DNA from 4 places in the Lysinibacillus sp. FSL K6-4013 genome. Region 4 is predicted to be linked to each of the others. Evidence: riboswitches for the same ligand, from Rfam matches in the RefSeq annotation. Region 4 holds a riboswitch; each other region holds the start of a gene.
The links. Region 4 has a riboswitch for cobalamin ahead of mmgD (citrate synthase). Riboswitches for the same ligand answer to the same signal wherever they lie in the genome.
Positions count from the first base shown of each region.

Region 1: another riboswitch for cobalamin. It lies ahead of MHB39_RS14085 ((2Fe-2S) ferredoxin domain-containing protein); the one in region 4 lies ahead of mmgD (citrate synthase).
Region 2: another riboswitch for cobalamin. It lies ahead of MHB39_RS10975 (ABC transporter substrate-binding protein); the one in region 4 lies ahead of mmgD (citrate synthase).
Region 3: another riboswitch for cobalamin. It lies ahead of MHB39_RS21105 (hypothetical protein); the one in region 4 lies ahead of mmgD (citrate synthase).

Region 1 is NZ_CP152031.1:2,834,949-2,839,898, forward strand. It holds gene cobJ (precorrin-3B C(17)-methyltransferase) at 1-1,605, opposite strand, end outside; gene MHB39_RS14085 ((2Fe-2S) ferredoxin domain-containing protein) at 1,610-1,981, opposite strand; cobalamin riboswitch at 2,127-2,307, opposite strand; cobalamin riboswitch at 2,559-2,743, shown strand; gene MHB39_RS14090 (energy-coupling factor ABC transporter permease) at 2,891-3,637, shown strand; gene MHB39_RS14095 (energy-coupling factor ABC transporter substrate-binding protein) at 3,640-3,912, shown strand; gene cbiQ (cobalt ECF transporter T component CbiQ) at 3,918-4,691, shown strand; gene MHB39_RS14105 (ATP-binding cassette domain-containing protein) at 4,688-4,950, shown strand, end outside.
Region 2 is NZ_CP152031.1:2,217,228-2,222,177, reverse strand. It holds gene MHB39_RS10985 (S9 family peptidase) at 1-1,868, opposite strand, end outside; gene MHB39_RS10980 (precorrin-3B methylase) at 1,940-2,617, opposite strand; gene MHB39_RS10975 (ABC transporter substrate-binding protein) at 2,669-3,661, opposite strand; cobalamin riboswitch at 3,824-4,011, opposite strand; gene MHB39_RS10970 (translation factor GTPase family protein) at 4,194-4,950, shown strand, end outside.
Region 3 is NZ_CP152031.1:4,263,580-4,268,529, forward strand. It holds gene MHB39_RS21095 (tyrosine-protein phosphatase) at 1-626, opposite strand, end outside; gene MHB39_RS21100 (cobalamin-binding protein) at 769-1,719, opposite strand; gene MHB39_RS21105 (hypothetical protein) at 1,703-2,260, opposite strand; cobalamin riboswitch at 2,419-2,617, opposite strand; gene MHB39_RS21110 (glutathione peroxidase) at 2,742-3,287, opposite strand; gene MHB39_RS21115 (hypothetical protein) at 3,369-3,923, opposite strand; gene ytvI (sporulation integral membrane protein YtvI) at 4,014-4,950, shown strand, end outside.
Region 4 is NZ_CP152031.1:2,374,860-2,379,809, reverse strand. It holds gene prpD (2-methylcitrate dehydratase) at 1-1,252, opposite strand, end outside; gene mmgD (citrate synthase) at 1,351-2,472, opposite strand; cobalamin riboswitch at 2,664-2,860, opposite strand; gene MHB39_RS11750 (NUDIX hydrolase) at 3,108-3,593, shown strand; gene MHB39_RS11745 (hypothetical protein) at 3,649-3,930, opposite strand; gene MHB39_RS11740 (hypothetical protein) at 3,940-4,326, opposite strand; gene MHB39_RS11735 (DUF2089 domain-containing protein) at 4,340-4,705, opposite strand; gene MHB39_RS11730 (ATP-binding cassette domain-containing protein) at 4,896-4,950, opposite strand, start outside.

The sequences.
Region 1 (4,950 bases), 460 kb from region 4:
CAGTATCTTTTTCACACGCTTAAAATATTTAAACAAACGTTCATTTGGATGAGCATTTGCTTTATATTCTTCAATAATATCTGTAATGAGTGGAATCAGTTGCTCAGGCTCCAGCCCTTCTACAACAGGCTGTGCCGCATGAGCTGTACGACCGACTGGCTTTGCTCCAATAAAGACATCGAATTTACTTTTGCGGTAGACGATGCCAATATCATCAAATACTGCCCGATAACAGGCCATCCCACAGCCATTAAAGCCAATATTTAATGTCTTCGGTAAGGATATACCGCCTAGTTTTTCTTGTATTTCCTCTGCATATGGTATCGAATCAGCCTTTTCACCGTAGCAAAAATCACAAGCCTTTAGTGATAACACATCACCAATCGGGGCTAATAAAAAGCCAACTTCCTGTAATTTCTCTGTAATCTGTTCAGGGACTGTCGTTGGTATTTTCAAGTGAATTTGATGATCTGGTGTATATTCCATCGTTCCCTCTTCCCCAACGACCTCTGCTAATGTCATCATTTGCTGGGGAGTAAAAAACTTATTAGCTACACCAGGACTAACTGCTAATTCAAAAATAGATTCTATTTTTTGCTGTACTAGCTTCGGTGTTACTTTGACTGCGCTTGTCCCTTTGACCATTGCGAGTGCCGCTGTAGCCATTTCAAGTGCTGTTTTTTTCGGCTTTGGCGTAGCGGCTATACTGGGTTTATTAAAACGCCCTGCATTAGGGTCAGCCGTAAAGTCATTTCGCGCTGTCCCTGTCTCTTGGTTCATTGCCCAAGGTTCATTTTCTTCGCGTAAACGTTGATGTGGACGTAATGGCTGTTTTTCTTCACCCAGGGTATATTTACGCTGGTAACCGCGGGGCGTAATCATCTTATTGTCATAGAAAAATGTTGATGAATTCCCGATAATGACAGTTGTCAGCATACCAATATCATGTTCTAGCATTTCTGCTAGTGTTGTCATGGTCACTTCTTGACGTTCCCGATAGGCACTTTTCACAAGCCCTACTGGTGTGTCTGGCGAACGATATTCTAAGAGAATTCGCTGAGCCTCGACAATTTGTCTTGTTCGACGCCCACTTTTAGGATTGTATAAAGCAATGACAAAATCCGCCATTGCAGCTGCCTCGACACGCTTTGCAATCAAATTCCAAGGTGTTAGATGGTCACTTAAACTGATTGTACAAGCATCGTGCATAATGGGTGCACCAAGTATACTAGCGCATGAATTAATCGCAGAAATACCAGGAACAATTTCTACCTCAATTCCTGTTGCTTCTGTCCAGCCTAGCTCAATTAACACCTCATATACTAATCCCGCCATGCCATAGACACCTGCATCACCACTCGAAATCACCGATACGATGCTCCCTGCCTCTGCTTGACGAACGGCTTCCTGTGCACGCGACACTTCTTCTGTCATGCCTGTACTAACAATTGATTTTGCACTTACTAAATCTTGAATCAGCTCTACATAGGTTTTGTAGCCTATAATCATCTCACTTTGTTGTAGTGCCTCTACTGCACGTGTCGTAATATGCTTAAAATCTCCAGGTCCAAAGCCTACTACGAAAATTTTTCCTTTTTGCGCCATGTTGTTACCCCTCTTTCACCTTTTCGATCCCTTTAATGGCAGTTGTTTGAGCAGTACGCTGTAATGTACCTTCACGAAGTGTAAAGACATGTTCGTTGTATAAGGATTCATGATGTAAATCTTGTACTAGTGTTCTAGCATGCTCTGTTGATGGCACACGATACCAATTCCCCTGGGGGTAGGCTATTACCACACAAGCATCCTTGCATCGTCCATTACAGCGCGTTCTTGTCGTATGTATTTCTTGATCGAGTGCTTGCCGTTGTATTTCATCTCGAATGGCTAAGGTAATTTCCTCACCATCCTTTTTCATACAGCTACTGCCATTGCAAATAAAGAGATGTGTTTTCATCCCCTCTAAATTCCAAGTTGTCATTTTCTGTCTCCCCTCATTTGCTTTTTGGAAAAAGAAAAACCTTTACTCTAGAACGAAGAGTAAAGGTTTTGTAGAAGCCAAATAAAAACGAATAGAATAAAATACAGGTACTCGCTTTCGCTTCAACTTCTCCCTCCGAAAAGTTTGCATGCACAATCAAATAAGCAGGTTTCCTGACTTAAGCTTCATTTTACTTTCGCGCCTTCCCAAGTTTGCCAGTGGCTTTGCGATTTCATCAGCTATTACAGTAGCGGGGGCTGTATTGGATTTTCACCAATTTCCCTATTATCTCGAGCTATTCGAGCACTTATTGACGTTTTATATGAAATTTTTATTAGAATTTTAAATAGAAAACTGTCTTTATCATATCTTATTATTTTAAAATTTCAATATTTCTTTAAAAATTTATGACAAATTTATCAATTATGAGGTGGACTAGGGTATAAAATTTATACAATCTACATAATTAGCACATGAAATATTATCAGAATATTCATCATTGACCTTTAATTAAAAAAATTTATAAAAGGTATAGCATATTTATGGAAATTCATGTTACACTTTGTCGTGAAATCTCACAATTTGAATGTTTTTCGGTGTAAAATGCTTGTCATTTTGCTTAAAAGGGAAGCCGGTTTGAGTCCGGCGCGGTCCCGCCACTGTAATAGGGAGCTTTATAGAAATGTCACTGTCCAACGGATGGGAAGACCTATAAAGCATTGAACTAGAGCCAGGAGACCTGCCGAAAAATAAGTGATCGTTTCAACCTACGAGGATAGGTGTGCGGCTTAGCAGATGAGAATGTTATTTGCTTTTTTAGCTATGCACTTTTCCACCACTGGAGAAGTGCTTTTTTTAATTACGCACGCAATATTCTAAAAATCTATAAATTAGTTAGGAGGAAAACTTTTGAAATTTTCTTGGTGGAAACTTAGTTATTTTTTACTGGCCTTTTTAATCGTGCCAAAACGTGCCTTTGCCATGCATATCATGGAAGGTTTTTTACCAATCGAATGGGCTATTTTTTGGTGGGTCATCTCTATTCCTTTTATCATTTTAGGATTGCGTTCTATTCGAAAAACCATTGAAGAAAATCCTGAAACAAAAATGCTTTTGGGACTTTCAGGTGCCTTTGCCTTTGTGCTATCCGCCTTAAAAATCCCTTCTGTTACAGGTAGCTGCTCTCATCCAACCGGTGTAGGTCTTGGAACAGTTCTCTTTGGCCCTCTAGCTATGAGTGTAATTGGAACAATCGTTTTATTATTCCAATCTTTATTATTAGCACATGGTGGAATCACAACTTTAGGGGCTAACGCCTTTTCTATGGCTATTGTAGGTCCTTTTATTGCTTACTTTGTCTTTAAAGGAGCACAAAAAATAGGCTTGTCATTTTCACTAGCCGTATTCTTTGCAGCCATGCTTGGTGATTTAGGTACATATGTTGTGACTTCTGTACAACTAGCACTAGCCTTCCCTTCTGAGGTTGGAGGCTTTATGGCATCCTTTACAAAGTTTGCAGGTATTTTTGCCTTAACTCAAATTCCTTTAGCCGTGAGTGAAGGCATTTTAACCGTCATTGTGATGAATTTCTTGAAAAAATACAATATTAGCGAATTAAAAACTTTACGTGTTTTCTCAACAAAGGAGGCACATTAAAGATGAAAAAAAATTTATTGCTGTTAGCCATTGTAGTGTTGTTAGCCATTATTCCCTTGTTCATACAAAAAGGTGCTGAATTTGGTGGTGCTGATGGTGAGGCAGAAGCAGCTATTGGTGAAATCAATGCGGAATATGAGCCATGGTTTGAGAGTCTATGGGAGCCACCTAGTGGTGAAATCGAAAGCTTATTATTCGTGCTACAGGCAGCTATAGGAGCTGGCTTTATTGGCTACTTCATCGGCTATATGCGTGGCAAACACAAAGAAGGTTAACCATTATGTTACTCATTGATAAGTATGCCTATCTGAATAAGCTAGCGTCCGTTCATCCGCTAGAAAAAATGATATTTTCACTTGGACTACTTCTCATAACGCTCATTATGAGAGATGAACGACTTTCACTCATTACATTTTTTGTAATGAGTGCTTTTATCATTGTAGGTGCAAAAATTCCGCTTACATACTATTTCAAATTATTATTGCTACCTGGCTTTTTCTTATTAACAAGCCTCGTTTCTATTTTACTTTCCTTTACATCATCAACGAATGCACTCCCTGCCCATATTTGGTCGTTTACCTGGAGCAATTGGACTGTCTTTATCGGGAACGCAAGTATGTTAGCAGCACAACAGCTGTTCTTTATAGTCCTTGGCAGTATTAGTTGTTTATACTTTTTAATTCTAACCACTTCTGTACAAGGCATATGTTATGTGCTACGACAATGGCGACTCCCCTCTTTATTGGTTGAGCTCGTCGAACTAACCTATCGTTTTATTTTTATGTTTTTAGCAAGTATGCAAAATATACATCTCGCGCAGCAAGCACGTCTCGGCTATCATTCACCGATACAATGGTTACGCTCTGTCTCCATGCTCATTGCGGCATTATTTGTGGAAATGTTTCAACATAGTCGGGAGCTCAACAATGCCATGCAATCACGAGGTGGCGAGGCCGTCTATTGGCAAGAGATGGGCTCCTATAGCAAGAAAAATTGGCTAGGCATGGCAGCTATATTACTAGTCCTCATCGTATACGGAGGGTATTTCACATGACAGCATTTTATTTTAAACTCAATCAATTATCATATGCCTATGCGGATGGTACGAAGGCGTTGTCTGATCTAACATTACACATTCCAAAAGGTAAAAAAATTGCCATACTCGGGCATAATGGCGCAGGAAAATCGACTTTATTTCAGCATCTTAATGGTATTTTGAAACCTACCACTGGAACAATTTTATTCGAAGGCAACAGGCTCGAATATAATCGAAAAGCTTTAAAGGCGCTACGTCAAAAAGTCGGCATTGTTTT
Region 2 (4,950 bases), 160 kb from region 4:
TTACGATACTTTAAGGCAATAAACAATTGCTCTGCCTGCTCAATTGGACATCGATAGTCTTTTTCACCATGTAAAATCAATAATGGTGTCTCCACTTTGTCTACATACTTCAGCGGTGAATGATGCCATAGCTTCTCAATATCATCGAGTCCTGCTTGAATTTGCCAGTCTGTAAAGTAATAGCCGATATCACTGACACCAGCAAAGCTAATCCAGTTCGAAATGGAGCGCTGCGTCACAGCTGCTTTAAAGCGATTTGTATGGCCCACAATCCAGTTGGTCATAAAACCACCGTAGCTTCCACCAGTTACACCTAGACGATCTTGATCAATAAAATCATAGTGCTCCAGAGCGTAGTCTACTGCTGCCATTAAGTCCGCATAATCATTACCACCATAATCGCCACGTACTGCATCCACAAATTTTTGACCATAGCCATGACTACCACGCGGATTCGTATAAAGCACTGCAAAGCCTTGTGCAGCAAGGATTTGGAATTCATTAAAGTAGGTATTGCCATACATTGCATGCGGACCACCATGGATTTCAAGAATGAGAGGATACTTCTTCCCTGCTTCATAGCCAACTGGCTTCATGATCCAACCATTGACCTGCCAGCCTTCTGCACCTTCAAATTCAATACTTTCTGGGACAGCTAATGTTTTGGTCTTTAGAAATTCTTCATTAATTGACGTCAACTGTTCTTTGTCACCCGTTTTTAGGTTCACATAAAACAGATCGCCTGGATTGGTCGTTGTGCTAATAGCCGCAATAGCCTGATCATTTTGCGGATCAAGCGAGAAGCCATAGACATATTGATCATCATGGATAGCTGGGTAAATTTCGCCATCTACATTGCCGAAATAAATCGCCGCATTGCCGTGATCTGTGACTTGGAAGTAGAAGCTATGGTTATCATTCATCCATTGCACACGTGGTGACGCTACACCTTGCAGGAAATCACCGATGACATAATCACCGACAGGCGCATCAAATTCACTTGTTACACCGTTTAGTAGTTTTTGCTCCATGTCATAAATCCATAGCTTCGCTTGTGTGGCATTTTCAAATTCACGTTCTCCGCCTACAAAAGAAAGGTAGCGACTATTCGGAGACCAAGCCGTTTGGTAATATGCACCCGAACCTTCTGTTAGCTTGTGACTCTGTTTAGATTCTAAATCCAATAAATAGATATCCACATTAAATGAGAAATCTAAATCCTCCGCCTTATCTGCTAAGTACGTAAGGTATTTGCCATCTGGCGACCAAGTACCCAGATGGAAGTACTCTTTGCCTTCTGTCACTTGCTCTAGCTCTCCTGATTCCACATTGACAATGGCAATATGGGTAAACTGCTCCATATCAATAAATCCACCAGCATCCGATTTGTGTTTCATTTTCTCGATTTCTAGTGGCTTTAGCTCTTTATCCTTTTTCTTCTCATCCTCCGCTTTATCTAGGATGGTTTCACCTTTCCCTAGCACGACTGAAAAAGCAATTTTCTTGCCGCATGGTGACCAGACAGGGGATGTCGCTCCATTTTTACAATGTGTCACCTGTTTTGCCTCTCCACCTGCTTTCGAAAGAACATAAATTTGCGACTTACCTGTTCTCGTTGACAAGAATGCAATTTGACTGCCATCTGGTGACCAAACAGGGGAACTCGTTCTATCTTCACCAAATGTCCATTGCTGTGGTGTTTTGTCCTTCAAGTTTATATAAAACAAATTCGATATATAGTCGTTTTTCTTCTCGTCCATACGTGTCTCTACATAAACTACCTCTGTCCCATCTGGTGAAAGCTGTGGATCTGCTACTGATTTTAAGTGATAAAGATCTTCTGGTTGAATCCCTTGTTTCGATGTCATGTTCTTGCTCCTTTGTATTGTAATATTCTGTGCCTTACTACAATACTTCGACACCCTAAGTAATATTCCTGCTATTTAATCGAATTTTTTACTAGTTCCCAATATTCTGCGGACTTTGTTCTGCGATAAAATTTATAAAAGGGTTCATTTGGGCGAGCATGCTCCTTATAAAGGTTTATCAGGTGCAGTAAAACATCTTCAATTTGTGTGACGTCTACCCTCTTAGCGAATAAATTGCCAGCCTGTGCCTTTGCTCCCATCGGTACTGCTCCTAAATAGACATCAAAGCTTTCTTGTTGGTAAACGAGCCCAATATCATCATAGACTGCATTGTAGCAAGCTGATGCACAGCCATTAATATTGACACGGACTCTTGCAGGTACCGTCATCCCCACCATGGCATGATAGAGCTGTTCGGTTATCGGGGCAGCCTCCATTTTCTCACCATCACAAAAATCACAGGCCCTCATGGCAATGATAGGACCTGAGGGCACAACATAAAGACCCGCTTCCTGTAAGGCTTGTATCGCTTCTGACGCATCACTTGTTGGAATGGATACGAGAATACTGTAGGAGGCCGAATACTTTATTGCTCCCTTTTCGCCTGCAATTTCGGCTATTTTTTGAAATTGCGCAGGCGTATAATGCTTATTGATAATGCCGGGGCTGACTGCAAGACGTGTGAATTCACCATGACGGTTTAATGTTTCAAAAGTTTGATCTGGTACATTTTTTTGAAATGCGTTCATTTTTATCGCTCCTTATAAAAAAGGAGCTAGCAAAACGCTAGCTCGAATGGATTAAAAGTTTTCAGGATAGAAGCCCTTTGCTAAAATTTCAATCGCCTCTGCCGCACGAACCCCTTCAGACGCTGCTGAAAGTGGTAGAATAACAAAGCGCTCATTTTTAACAGCTTCCATCTCCTTCAATGCTGGATCATTTTTTAAGAATTGGATCTTTTGTTCTGCTGTTGTTTCACCGTAATCAATTACGACAACTACCTCTGGATTGCGGTCCACTGCATCTTCCTTCGACACAGTTGTCCAGCCTGATTCCACATCACCAAAGATATTTTGTCCACCCGCGATTGTCACTAGCTCATTCATAAAGTTTTGACCCGCTGTAAATACATCCTTTTCACCGCTATCAAACACAAGAATCCGTAATTTTTCGCTATCTTTTGGTAATTTAGCTTGTACTGCCTCTACATCTTTCGTCATCTGCTCAATTAAAGCTTCACCACGATCCTCAATACGGAAAATCTTCGCGATATTGCGAATATCGGTAAAAATATCCTCTAATGTTGGCTTTGTCATGTTGGAAGCCGTATGTAAATACGTATGAATGCCTAATTCTTCAAGCTCTTCTGGTGTGCCAACACCCTTTTCCCCGAAGCCACTTTTCCAGCCCGCATATAGGAAATCTGCCTCGGCATCAATGACTTGCTCCTTCGTTGGGTATTGATCGGAAAGGACAGGGACTTTATCGTATGCCTCTTGCAGTGGCTCGTAAATTTTATCATCCAAGTAAGCCGTCCCTACCATAGAATCCTCTAAGCCAAGCGCTAGCATGATTTCTGTTACATGTTGATTTAAGCTAATCGCTTTTGTCGGTGCTTCCTTATATGTTTGTGTTGTGTCATTATTTTCAATGGTTACTTCTGCTGCTGCCTCGGATGGCTCAACCTTTTCACCTTGTGCTGCTGATTCTGTTTTGTCCTTTGCGTTACAAGCCCCTAAAACAGCGACCAAGGCAATGATTATCATCAGCCAGATACTTTTCCATTTCTTCATGTCCTTTTCTCCTTTGTTGTTAAAATATAGAAAGAAATCAGAGACTTCTTTACTACCCAGGTGGTTGGAAGGGCATAAAAAAACCCTCTTGTCGCCAAGAGAGTAGCATAGTGAAATAACGGTATCATTACCTATATCACTATCCCCATCCTCGTGGTTCTTAGTCAAAAAATACATATTGGCAGGTATCCTGGCTTAGGTTCATCATCTATACGCCTTCCCATAGTTTCACTACAGTGGCATGCTGTATAGACTCCCCATTTACAGTTGCGGGACAGCATCGGAATTGCACCGATTTCCCTTTTAAGCAAATGACAAATGCCATTTGCACCAATACGTTCTATAATGTTCAATACTATTGATAGACTAGCAGAAGAAAATTTATCGCGCAATCAGTAGTATGATGCTAATAGTATAATCATCATTATATTAGCACTATTTCGACATAAAGACGAACTATTTTACAAGAAATAAAGGAGCTAGTATTCTGTTACAATAAAAAGATAGCAATCTATAGAAACGAGGATTTCCTATGTACAAAACAATCGGTGTACTTGCGCATGTGGATGCAGGGAAAACGACCTTCTCTGAGCAAGTACTTTTTCATACAAATAGTATTCAAGCCCGTGGTCGAGTCGATCATCAGGATACCTTTCTTGATCATCATGAGCTAGAGCGCAGACGAGGCATTACAATATTTGCTGAGCAGGGGCGCATAAGCATTGGCGACGATACATACACATTGATTGATACGCCAGGGCATGTCGATTTCTCCCCTGAGATGGAGCGTGCCATTCGAGTAATGGATTATGCCATTATTATCATTAGCGCTGTCGAAGGGATACAAGGCCATACAGAAACAGTGTGGCAACTTTTACGTCAATACCATGTTCCTACCTTTTTCTTTATTAATAAGATTGATCGTGAAGGTGCCAATGTGGAGGCTGTCATGAGTCAGCTTCACAAAGATTGCTCTCAGCATGTGTTGTTCGTCGATGAGCCGCTGCGAGCAGATTATGTATCAAATAGCATCATGGAATGGCTGGCGGAGCGCGACGAAGAATTGCTTGATGCCTTTCTGAATGAGTCATTGGAGCATGAACAGTGTCTTGCTCAGTTACAGGCAATGATTAAACATGAATGTGCCTTCCCCTGCTTTGCTGGCTCAGCCTTAAAGGATGAGGGCATTCAGGAATTTCTTGACCAGCTCCCACTGTTAACATGTACCCATTTTGACAAGGATGCCCCGTTTGAGGGCGAGGTTTTTAAAATTCGTCATGATGGGCACC
Region 3 (4,950 bases), 1.9 Mb from region 4:
AAAGCATAAAATTGCTGTAGTTCTTGCTCATTATACTGATGCTGAATAGCCTGAGCCATTCTTTCTACCATTGGACGTAAATACATATTGGTATCTAAATAGTCCTCCATGATAGTCTCCTCAGGTACATCTAAAGCTAGTAAAATAAGGGCTCCCCCAATACCAGTTCGGTCCTTACCAACTGCGCAATGGTGAACAAGACCTAGATTATCAGGATTTTGAATCGTTTGCATTAACTCTTTAAATGAAGGATTGTTAAAAGGCATTTGTGCATAAAAATCCCGGAACATATCAGGGCTTACCTCTTTATAGAAATCTCTACCACCAGCATTGGTCGGCATTTCAAAAGCATGCTTACCCTTCGCTGGGATTTGAATATATTGAGCATTCGAGAACACTGGGTTAGGATTATGATATGCCTCATTGTTATCGCGATAATCAAAAATAGTTTTAATCCCTAGCGTTTCAAATAGTTCTTTATCCGCCAGTGTCATTTTCCCAAGGGCCGCTGAGCGGTAAAATAAACCGTTCTTTACCCTACGGCCATCCCTTGTCTTATATCCACCCATGTCTCGGAAATTATAGACTGCCTCAAATGGAATCACCTTTGTCTCTAATTGTTCCAATCACTACACCTCCTAAAATTATCGAGCATACTTACTTTTATTCTAAAGAACAAACTACATTAATTCCAATTTTCACGCTAGGTAATAATTAAAACACAAAAAATACTAGCTGAAAGGCTAACAGCTAGCATGGAATAATATTTTATTTAAATAACTCTGGATATACAGCTTTCGCTACTAATTCTACAGCTTCACCAATACGTGGACCAGGTCGATTAGAGATATCTGTATCAAGAGACAACACCGCTTTGTTTTGAATAGCTGTCACTGTATTCCAACCATCTCGTCCAAGAATTTCCCCTATAGGATCTTCTGTATAGTTTACTGTCGTTAAAATAACATCTGGATTTTTCGCAATAACATCTTCCTCATTCACTTTTGCCCAGCTATTCAGGTCAGAAAAAACATTATTAACATTAGCTGCATCCAATATTTCTTGTTGGAAAGTACTAGAGCCTGCTGTATAAATGTCTGGCTTAGGGCTAACCTCTAAATAAACATTTTTTGGCGTTTTTACGTCCTTCACCTTCGTTTGGACTTCAGCAATTTTCGCTTTAATCTCTTCGTTTAATTTATTTCCTTTATCAGGAACATCCATCACAGCAGCAATTTGTTCGATATCTCCATAAACATCGTCGAAAGTAGTCGCAGATTGAATAACAAACACTTTAATTCCTGCGTCCTCAAGCGGCTTTAGTGCATCCTTATCACCGATTGTATAAGCAATGACAACATCTGGCTTTAACGCTATAATTCTTTCACTATTAAAGTTCGTAGTATCAGAGACACGTTCAATTTTTTGTGCTTCCTCTGGGTAAGTATCGTACTCAGTTGCTCCTACAATTTTATTGCCAACACCTAAAGCAAACAAAATTTCAGTATTACTTGGTTGTAAAGATACAACTGTTTTTGGTACTTCATTAAACTCTATTTCCACTCCACGGTCATCTGTCACTTTATAGCTTGTTTTCTCTGCTTGTTGTGTATCTTGCGAAGCATCTTTATTTTTTGTATCTTCAGCAGTGCCACAGCCTGCTAATACCAGTGCAAGTAAGAGCACTGATAGCCATTGGAAATTAAATACTTTTTTCATTGTTATTCTCCTTTTTCTTTTTCATTGGGTAGGATTTACTAATAAACGGTATTTCCGCTATTCCAGCTTGCTGATTCATAAACACAGCCATAACAAAACATACATTAGCTAATAAGCCAAGGTAATCGAAAAGAATAGCAGGAACCTCTCGTTCTTCTGATACTTTGTGTAAGATACGATATGATTTTTTCGCTTCACTGCGGCAAAGATGTAGAGCAGCAGCGGCCTCTGTTCCTTGTGGTAAAACAAAACTTTGAATCTCTTCCTTCACATGGCGAACGTAAAAATCATACCGCTCACTTAACCAAGATAAATCCTCTTCAGTTACTGCTAATTTCCCACGAACTGAGCCATTTACATGATAAGCCATAGGTAAAATAAGCAATAAATCCTCAGCAACAACTTGAACATCCTCTTTTTTTACTGCAGCTAATGCAACTCCTAAATGTGTTGTAAGGCTATCTGTTCGAATTTCAAAATCTACCGTTGAAGCTTTCTCACGCATAAATGGATAACAAGAATAACGGGCATCTTTTTTCACTTGCTTCCCCCCTACTTTCTATAATGAAAAATTCTTACTTGAAAGGCATAAAAAAATCGCTCCTTTTGCAAAGGAACGACAAAAATAACATAATAAGTACCATCAAACTGGACATAGCCTATGTATTTGCCGTATATCCTCCTAGCTTCCGAGAAGTTTTTATACGTTCAAATAAAGGTCGGTCTCCTGGCTTGTACAGTTCATCACATGAAACAAATGAGTTATAAAGGACCTTCCCATCTTCTTTGAGACAGTGGTAAATCTTTATATTGGCTGTACTTACAGTTGCGGAAACAGCTCCGGTTTTTCACCGAATTCCCGATTATGCTAACTAGCACCTTTATTCTGCAAGAATATTTCATTTGTAAAGCAGTTTATCATATATGCTTCAGAAAAAATAGCTATACTTAGAATGGATAACTTTAAAATTACAGCAATATTGCTACTTTAAGAGAAAAATTAAAACTGTTTAATAAGTTTACTACAATAGTGTTTCAATTGCTTGTTCAATATCAAGCTGTGAATCTGTTGGTTCAAAGCGAGCAACGGTTTTACCATTAGCATCTACTAGAAATTTTGTAAAGTTCCAGCGAATATTACGACCATCTAAAAAGCTTGGAGCAAGTTGAACTATTGCTTCTGCCAGCATTTTCTCCTGCATACTTGCCTTCCCAAACTCTCGGTAATCCACTTCATGCTTTAAATAATTAAAGAGTGGATGTGTTGCCTCTCCATTTACCTGTACAAGCTCAAAAATCGGGAATGTGACTCCATAGTTTACCTTGCATAGATGCTTAGTTTCCTCTCCATTTTCAGGATTTTGATGACCAAATTGATCACAAGGGAATCCAAGAACTACAAAATTCTCTTTTCCATATTTATCATACATTTTCTGTAAGTCTTCAAATTGATATGTAAATCGGCATTGGTTTGCCGTGTTAACAATTAACATTGTTTTTCCACGATATGTTTCCATCGATAAAATTTCACCATTAGGCTTTCGTACTAGATAATTATAAATGCTCATGCCATAACCTCTTTTTTTCATTCATTATAGTTGACTATTCTACAGTTCATCAAAGAATTTGCACAAAAAAACACCATCTCGCTACTTTGAACGGATGGCTGACTTATACTTCTTTTTATATTTAGCATCTTGTTCCTCATTAATTAAACGATGGGCAATGTCTAATAATTTCGAGTCATTCGTTTGATCATATAGCTTTTTAAATGACATAATAATATCCTGGCGAATAAGAGATGGCTGTTTTTCATCTATACATGTTTGAAATCTTTTAGCTAGATACGACACAACCAAATCTCTTTGTACCTGACCCGCTTGTCCAATTTTCCAAATTGCTTGTAATGCATGCCTCGCTGTAGCATATTGATCATCGTAAGTCACAGCCCAAATCTTTAAAAAATCCTCCAAGACCCTTTCTTCTGGATCACTTTTTGCAGCTAAAGCACATAAAATTTGTGCAGCACGTGCACGAGAATAACCATTATTGTATGTAAGTGCTTTTATTAGCTGTTCCCAAACTGCATATGTCCAATCTACAGGTTCCTGCATAATTTTCATTAATTCCTCGTAAGATTCATATTGAATATCGCGATCATGCTCTGTTAGATTACTAAAAAGTTGCAAAATCTCTTTTTCCATAATTTATCCCTACCTTTATTGTTTCAGAACGTAATAAAACTTGATTTATGGTACACTTAACTTAATTTTTTTCGCAAAGAAGGTGAGTTTATGAATAAATTTCATGCTAGGAAATTGATTTTTCGGTTGATTGTGATTTTATCACTACTTATAGCTGCCTATTTTGTTATCCCCGTATCCATGCCTTTAATACTTGCTGGGATTAGTGCATTTTTCTTAGAACCGATTGTCATGTTCTTTAAACGGAAATGGAAAATGTCACGGAAAATAGCAGTTGCTTTTATTTACATAGTGAGTGTTATTGTTATATCTATTATTTGTTATCTTTCTATTACACAAATAATGACACAAATAATTTTACTATCTAAGCAAGCTCCCTATTATATTTCTAAGCTATCAGATATGTGGCTTCATATGCAAGAAAATATTTCTAAATACACAGAAGACTTTCCACCTGAAGTAAGTGCTTCGCTTCAAAAAACCACAATGGATTTCATAAAGAAAGTTGAAGAATCCTTTTTAAGCTTCTTTAATTATAGCAAAGTTTCTGCCTTCTTTTCAGAGATACCCAGCCTATTTATCAGTCTTCTCGTTTATATGATTGCGCTATTTCTATTTATGCTTGATTTGCCTAAGTTAAAGCAAATCACTTATAAATATTTAAAGCCCAATACAGCAAAGAAAATAAAAATTATTTTAAATCGCCTAAAAGATGCTACATTTGGCTATATGAAGGCTCACTTATTTGTAAGCTTTATTATTGGAGGCGTCACACTCATTGGACTGCTGTTAATCCAACCGAAATACGCAGTAACAATGACGATTATTATCTGGTTAATAGATATTGTACCATTCCTAGGCTCTATCATTATTCTAGCGCCCTGGGGACTCTACCACCTGTTAATGGGAAACACCTCTATAGCTGTAAAATTATTCATCTTAGCTGCTATTTTACTTATTATTCGTCGAGTAGTCGAGCCTAAATTAATGGGAGACCATATCGGTTTATCTACTTTGCCAACATTAA
Region 4 (4,950 bases):
CACACTCAATAAGCTCAGATGATGTGCCGTCGTTGTAATAAACTTGAACAGCATTGGCAATCGAACGTTTTTCAGGATCTAGGTAATCGATTGTATATTGAGCGTTTTCCACAACCACCATTTTATTTCTTAAATCATCGATACGAGGATCTGCTGCCACATCATCTTCATAGTGATCTGCAATAATATCACCAAAGATAAGACCAATAGCTGTAATATATTGAAGACAGTGATCGCGATCAGCTGGATTCAGAAGAGGCCCTTCTTTATCAATAATTCGTATTGCTGATTCATGTGTCGTAATTTGAATGCGTTCAATGTCCTGTAAACGATTTTTCACTTCATGGTGTAAATGAACGGCACATTCAGCAGCTGTTTGTGCATGGAATTCAGCTGGATAAGAAACCTTGAATAGTACATTTTCCATCACATAAGATGTCAGTGGTCTAGCAAGCTTTAATTCTTGTTTATTAAAGAGAACGTCTTGGAATCCCCATCCTGGTGCAGATAAGGCCGTTGCGTAGCCCATTTCGCCTTTCACAGCCATCATCGCTAATTGCACTGCTCTACTTGTTGCATCACCAGCAGCCCATGATTTTCTAGAACCTGTATTCGGTGCATGGCGATATGTTCGTAGGCTTGAATTATCAATCCAGGCATTGGACAATGCATTGACAATTTCCTGATGCGTGCCTCCTAATGCCTTTGTCACAACAGCTGTTGTTGCAATTTTGACAAACAGAACATGATCTAGCCCAACACGATTTAAGCTATTTTCTAGTGCTAAAATCCCTTGTATTTCATGTGCTTGAATCATCATTTCTAAAACATCTTTCACTTTAAGAGGCGCCTTACCCTCTGCCACACGCACGCGACTTAAATAATCTGCCACAGCTAATATGCCACCTAAATTATCAGATGGATGCCCCCATTCAGCCGCAAGCCAAGTATCGTTGTAATCTAACCAACGAATCATACACCCGATATTAAAAGCGCCTTTTACTGGATCAAGAACATAGGAAGTTCCAGGAACACGTGTACCATTAGGAACGACTGTGCCTGGTACTACTGGACCAAGAAGCTTCGTGCATTCAGGATATTGTAAGGCCAAAATGCCACAGCCTAAAGTATCCAATAGAACATAGCGTGCCGTTTCGTACGCCTCTTCACTTGTAATCTTTGTATTTAGTACATAATCCGCAATATCTGTAAGTAATTGATCTGTCTTCGTTATGTCATTTGTTTTAATCATCTATATCTTCCTTTCAAGGCTTAAGTTTGATATACTAGTATGCTGATGGGCATTGGTCAGAATGCCCATTAGCTTTATGGCGAGTTGTTAAAACTTGATTATACCGACAATTCTTCAAGGTTATGACGCTCGCCAATATAATTGACACGAGGTCTAAATAATCGATTATTGTCATGCTGCTCAATCACATGGGCACATAAGCCAATTGTTCGTGAGCCAAAGAAGATTGGCGTATAGATTTCAATCGGCAAACCAAGCATGTAGTACACGGGTGCTGCATAATAATCTAAATTTGGATACAACCCTTTCTCCTGTACCATCACTTTTTCACCAGCTTCACACATGTGATATAAGCGATCATCCCCTTGCTCTAAACATAATTTATGCAAGGCTTCTTTCATAATTTGCGCTCTTGGGTCCATCTTTTTCATATAGACACGGTGCCCAAAGCCCATAATCTTTTCTTTATTTTGTAGCTTGTTTTTCAATAATGCTTCAAAGCCTTCTACTGTTTTGGCTTCAAGAAGCATGTACATGACTGCCTCGTTAGCCCCTCCATGTAAATTCCCTTTCAACGATGCGACAGCTCCCGTTAAAGCGCCATACAAATCAGATTGTGTAGAAGCAATGACACGAGCCGCAAATGTTGAATTTGGCATCTCATGCTCACTATATAAAACGAGTGACTGATCAAAAATTTCTTCTTCTAGCGCAGTTGGCTTTCTGCCCGTAATCATGTAATAAAAATTGGCACTATAGGAAAGTTGACTATCCGGCTCGACAGCTTCTTGTCCATTTAATACACGATAGCTATTTGCTACGATGTTGGGCATACCACCTAAAAGTCTATATGCTCGCGATAAATTCATTTCAGTCGAACGATCATTGATGTGCTGATCAAAGCCTGCTAAAACGGAAATTCCTGTTCTAAGCCCATCCATCGCATGTGTTTCATTGGGCAATAGCTTAAAAATTTGAAATAGCTCTTGTGGAACCTGATAATGAGCTTTCAATTTGTCCTGTAGATCAGCCTGTTGCTCGGTAGTTGGTATTTCTCCATGCAGCAATAAGTAAACAATATCTAAATACGAATATCGCTGAGATAATTCAATCAAGTCATAGCCACGAATAACTATTTGACTTCCTACAGTGTCTAAAAAAGATAGCTTTGTTTCAGCGGCAATGATTCCATCAAGACCTGGTGAATAATTTAACTCCATTTAATGACAGCCCCTTTGTTTAATTATTCTTGTAAGCGTTACCATTCAAACACGACAGAACAACAAAAAAACAACTCCTATCCCTTTCTAGAAGTTGTTAATCTACAAAAGCATGACAGACCAAAAAAACAGTGAATTTACATGAATTCACAATCATGCAGTAGCTAACACCTCCCTATCCTCGTAGGTCAATTGATGCTTTTTTTCGTGGCAGGTCTCCTGACTTATGATCAACGCTCTCATAACACCTTCCCATTTTGACAAACAAAACAGTGGCTTTGTTTTCGAGCTACTAAATACAGTTGCGGGACAGTGTTGGACTCTCACCAACTTCCCTTTTAATCAAATAGAATCAACTCCCATTTGAACCACCAAAATTTAGCATATTCAATTTGTCTTTTTACCTTAACATAGAGTTTTCAAAACAATCAATATAGGTAAAATTCAGAAAAGACTGATTATAAAAAGCTATTTTTCATCTTTGATGAACTATTCTGCGTTTTTTAGCAATATTTTGTACAAAAAAAGATTGTGCATCTATCCCAATACATCCAATTTTAAGCATTACAAGGGAAATAGAGGTTTTTAAAGGAAGAAAGGCGAATCGTTATTTATGATCTATAGGAGGGACCAATATGGGATATATTACAGAGTTAAGGAAATACATTGGTAGTAGACCAATTATCAGTATTGGGGCGACCATTCTTGTGGTTAACGATGACAAGCAAATTCTCTTTCAACATCGATCAGATACGTTGGATTGGGGATTACCTGGCGGTGCATTGGAACTAAACGAAACGTTAGAGGAAGCTGCTGCTCGTGAGCTTCATGAAGAAACAGGACTTGTAGCGAATGAATTTGACTTGGTGGGTGTTTTTTCAGGGCCAGATTATTATTTCCGATATCCAAATGGGGATGAGGTCTATACAGTTATTCATCTTTATATTGCGAAAAATGTAAGGGGTATATTGGAGATAAAGGATGATGAGAGCTTGAAACTTACCTATTTCAGTAAAAATGAGCTACCAGATCAACTTGAGAAAAGAACGAAACTGCTATTAAACAATCTGGAAGATACATTGTGGGATTTCGGTAGTTCTTTTGCAAAGGATATTCTTTAAATAACAAAGAGCATGCTTTTTATTCAAACATGCTCTAATCATTCTTTCTTGGGTATTATAGTCTAACCTTAACCTCAGTACCGTCTTGAGCTTTGACATCGACTAGCACGAGCCCTTTATAATTTTGTAGTTCCTTGATAATCGGCTTGAGCATTTCTTTGTCGATGAGCGGAAAGGTAAAGTCTATTTTCTTTCGATTGAAGTATGCCTTTGTCCACTTATTGACTTGTTGCTGAATCCATTTGGAAGTTAAAATGGAGAGGACAATGGTTAGCACAGCATAGGGAACAGGGACAGTAAAGCGAACGTCTTTTGCTTTCACTTTTACATGCATCATTCGTCGCCTCTATTCAATGAAGACTGCAACGGTATCTCCGTTTGCCGATTTTATATCTACAATTTGTCCATCTAGTTCATTTTCGATCGCTTCAAGAAGAAGATTGATGTCGATATCTTTCACGTATTTTTCCGATTGTGGAATACTCGCTGCGATGCTGTGTCCAGCCATGAGTACGGCTTTGACAAGTTTAATCGGCAAATTCACCGTGACATTATCATTTTCGGTGGATACAACACGGACCTTTAATGTTTTATCTAAATACTTTGTTTTTTCCACAAATTTGTTTCCTGATTCTTCTTTCTGTTGTAACACTTGAATCAGCTCTGAACCTTTATCCGCATCAATTTTCCCCTCTTGAATCATGGTTAACACTTTCGTAATTTCCTCTTTCATGGTCCATTCCTCCCTATTCGTCTTTTAAGAGCTTTATGGCTTCATCCGTTGTGATTTCGCCATTTTCCAACATGCTTACAATTTTTTTCTCGTCTACTTCATTTTTCTTCTTTTGAGCATAGCCAAGGGATGAAATAATGTCGTTTAGCTTGCCACGAACTGTTGGATACGAAACCCCCAGTTCCTTTTCAACCTCTTTAATGTTTCCTCGACAAGTTAAAAATACTTCCACAAAATGAAGCTGATCCTTTGATAAAGATGCGAGCTTAGATAATTCAAATTCATTTTCAATCGTCGTGTGACAATGAGAACACTGTAACTTGGTAATTTTCAAAGTTTTACTGCAGACAGGGCAATTTGTGATTACTTGATAAGCCATAGTGAACTCCTTCCTTTAAGTTAAGTTGATTATATAACAAAGAATTTAAAGAAGTAAATAATAAAAATTAATTATTTGAATCAAAATATAAATAAAGTTAATTTTATGATTGATATTATTAATTTTATTTCTAAAATGCTTTAATAATTAAGAAAACCCCATTTTGAAAAATTCAAAATGGAGTTTCTGTTTAATTTGGTCTATCCTTATTTTTTCTTTCTCGCGGGTGTGATGGCAAAATAGCA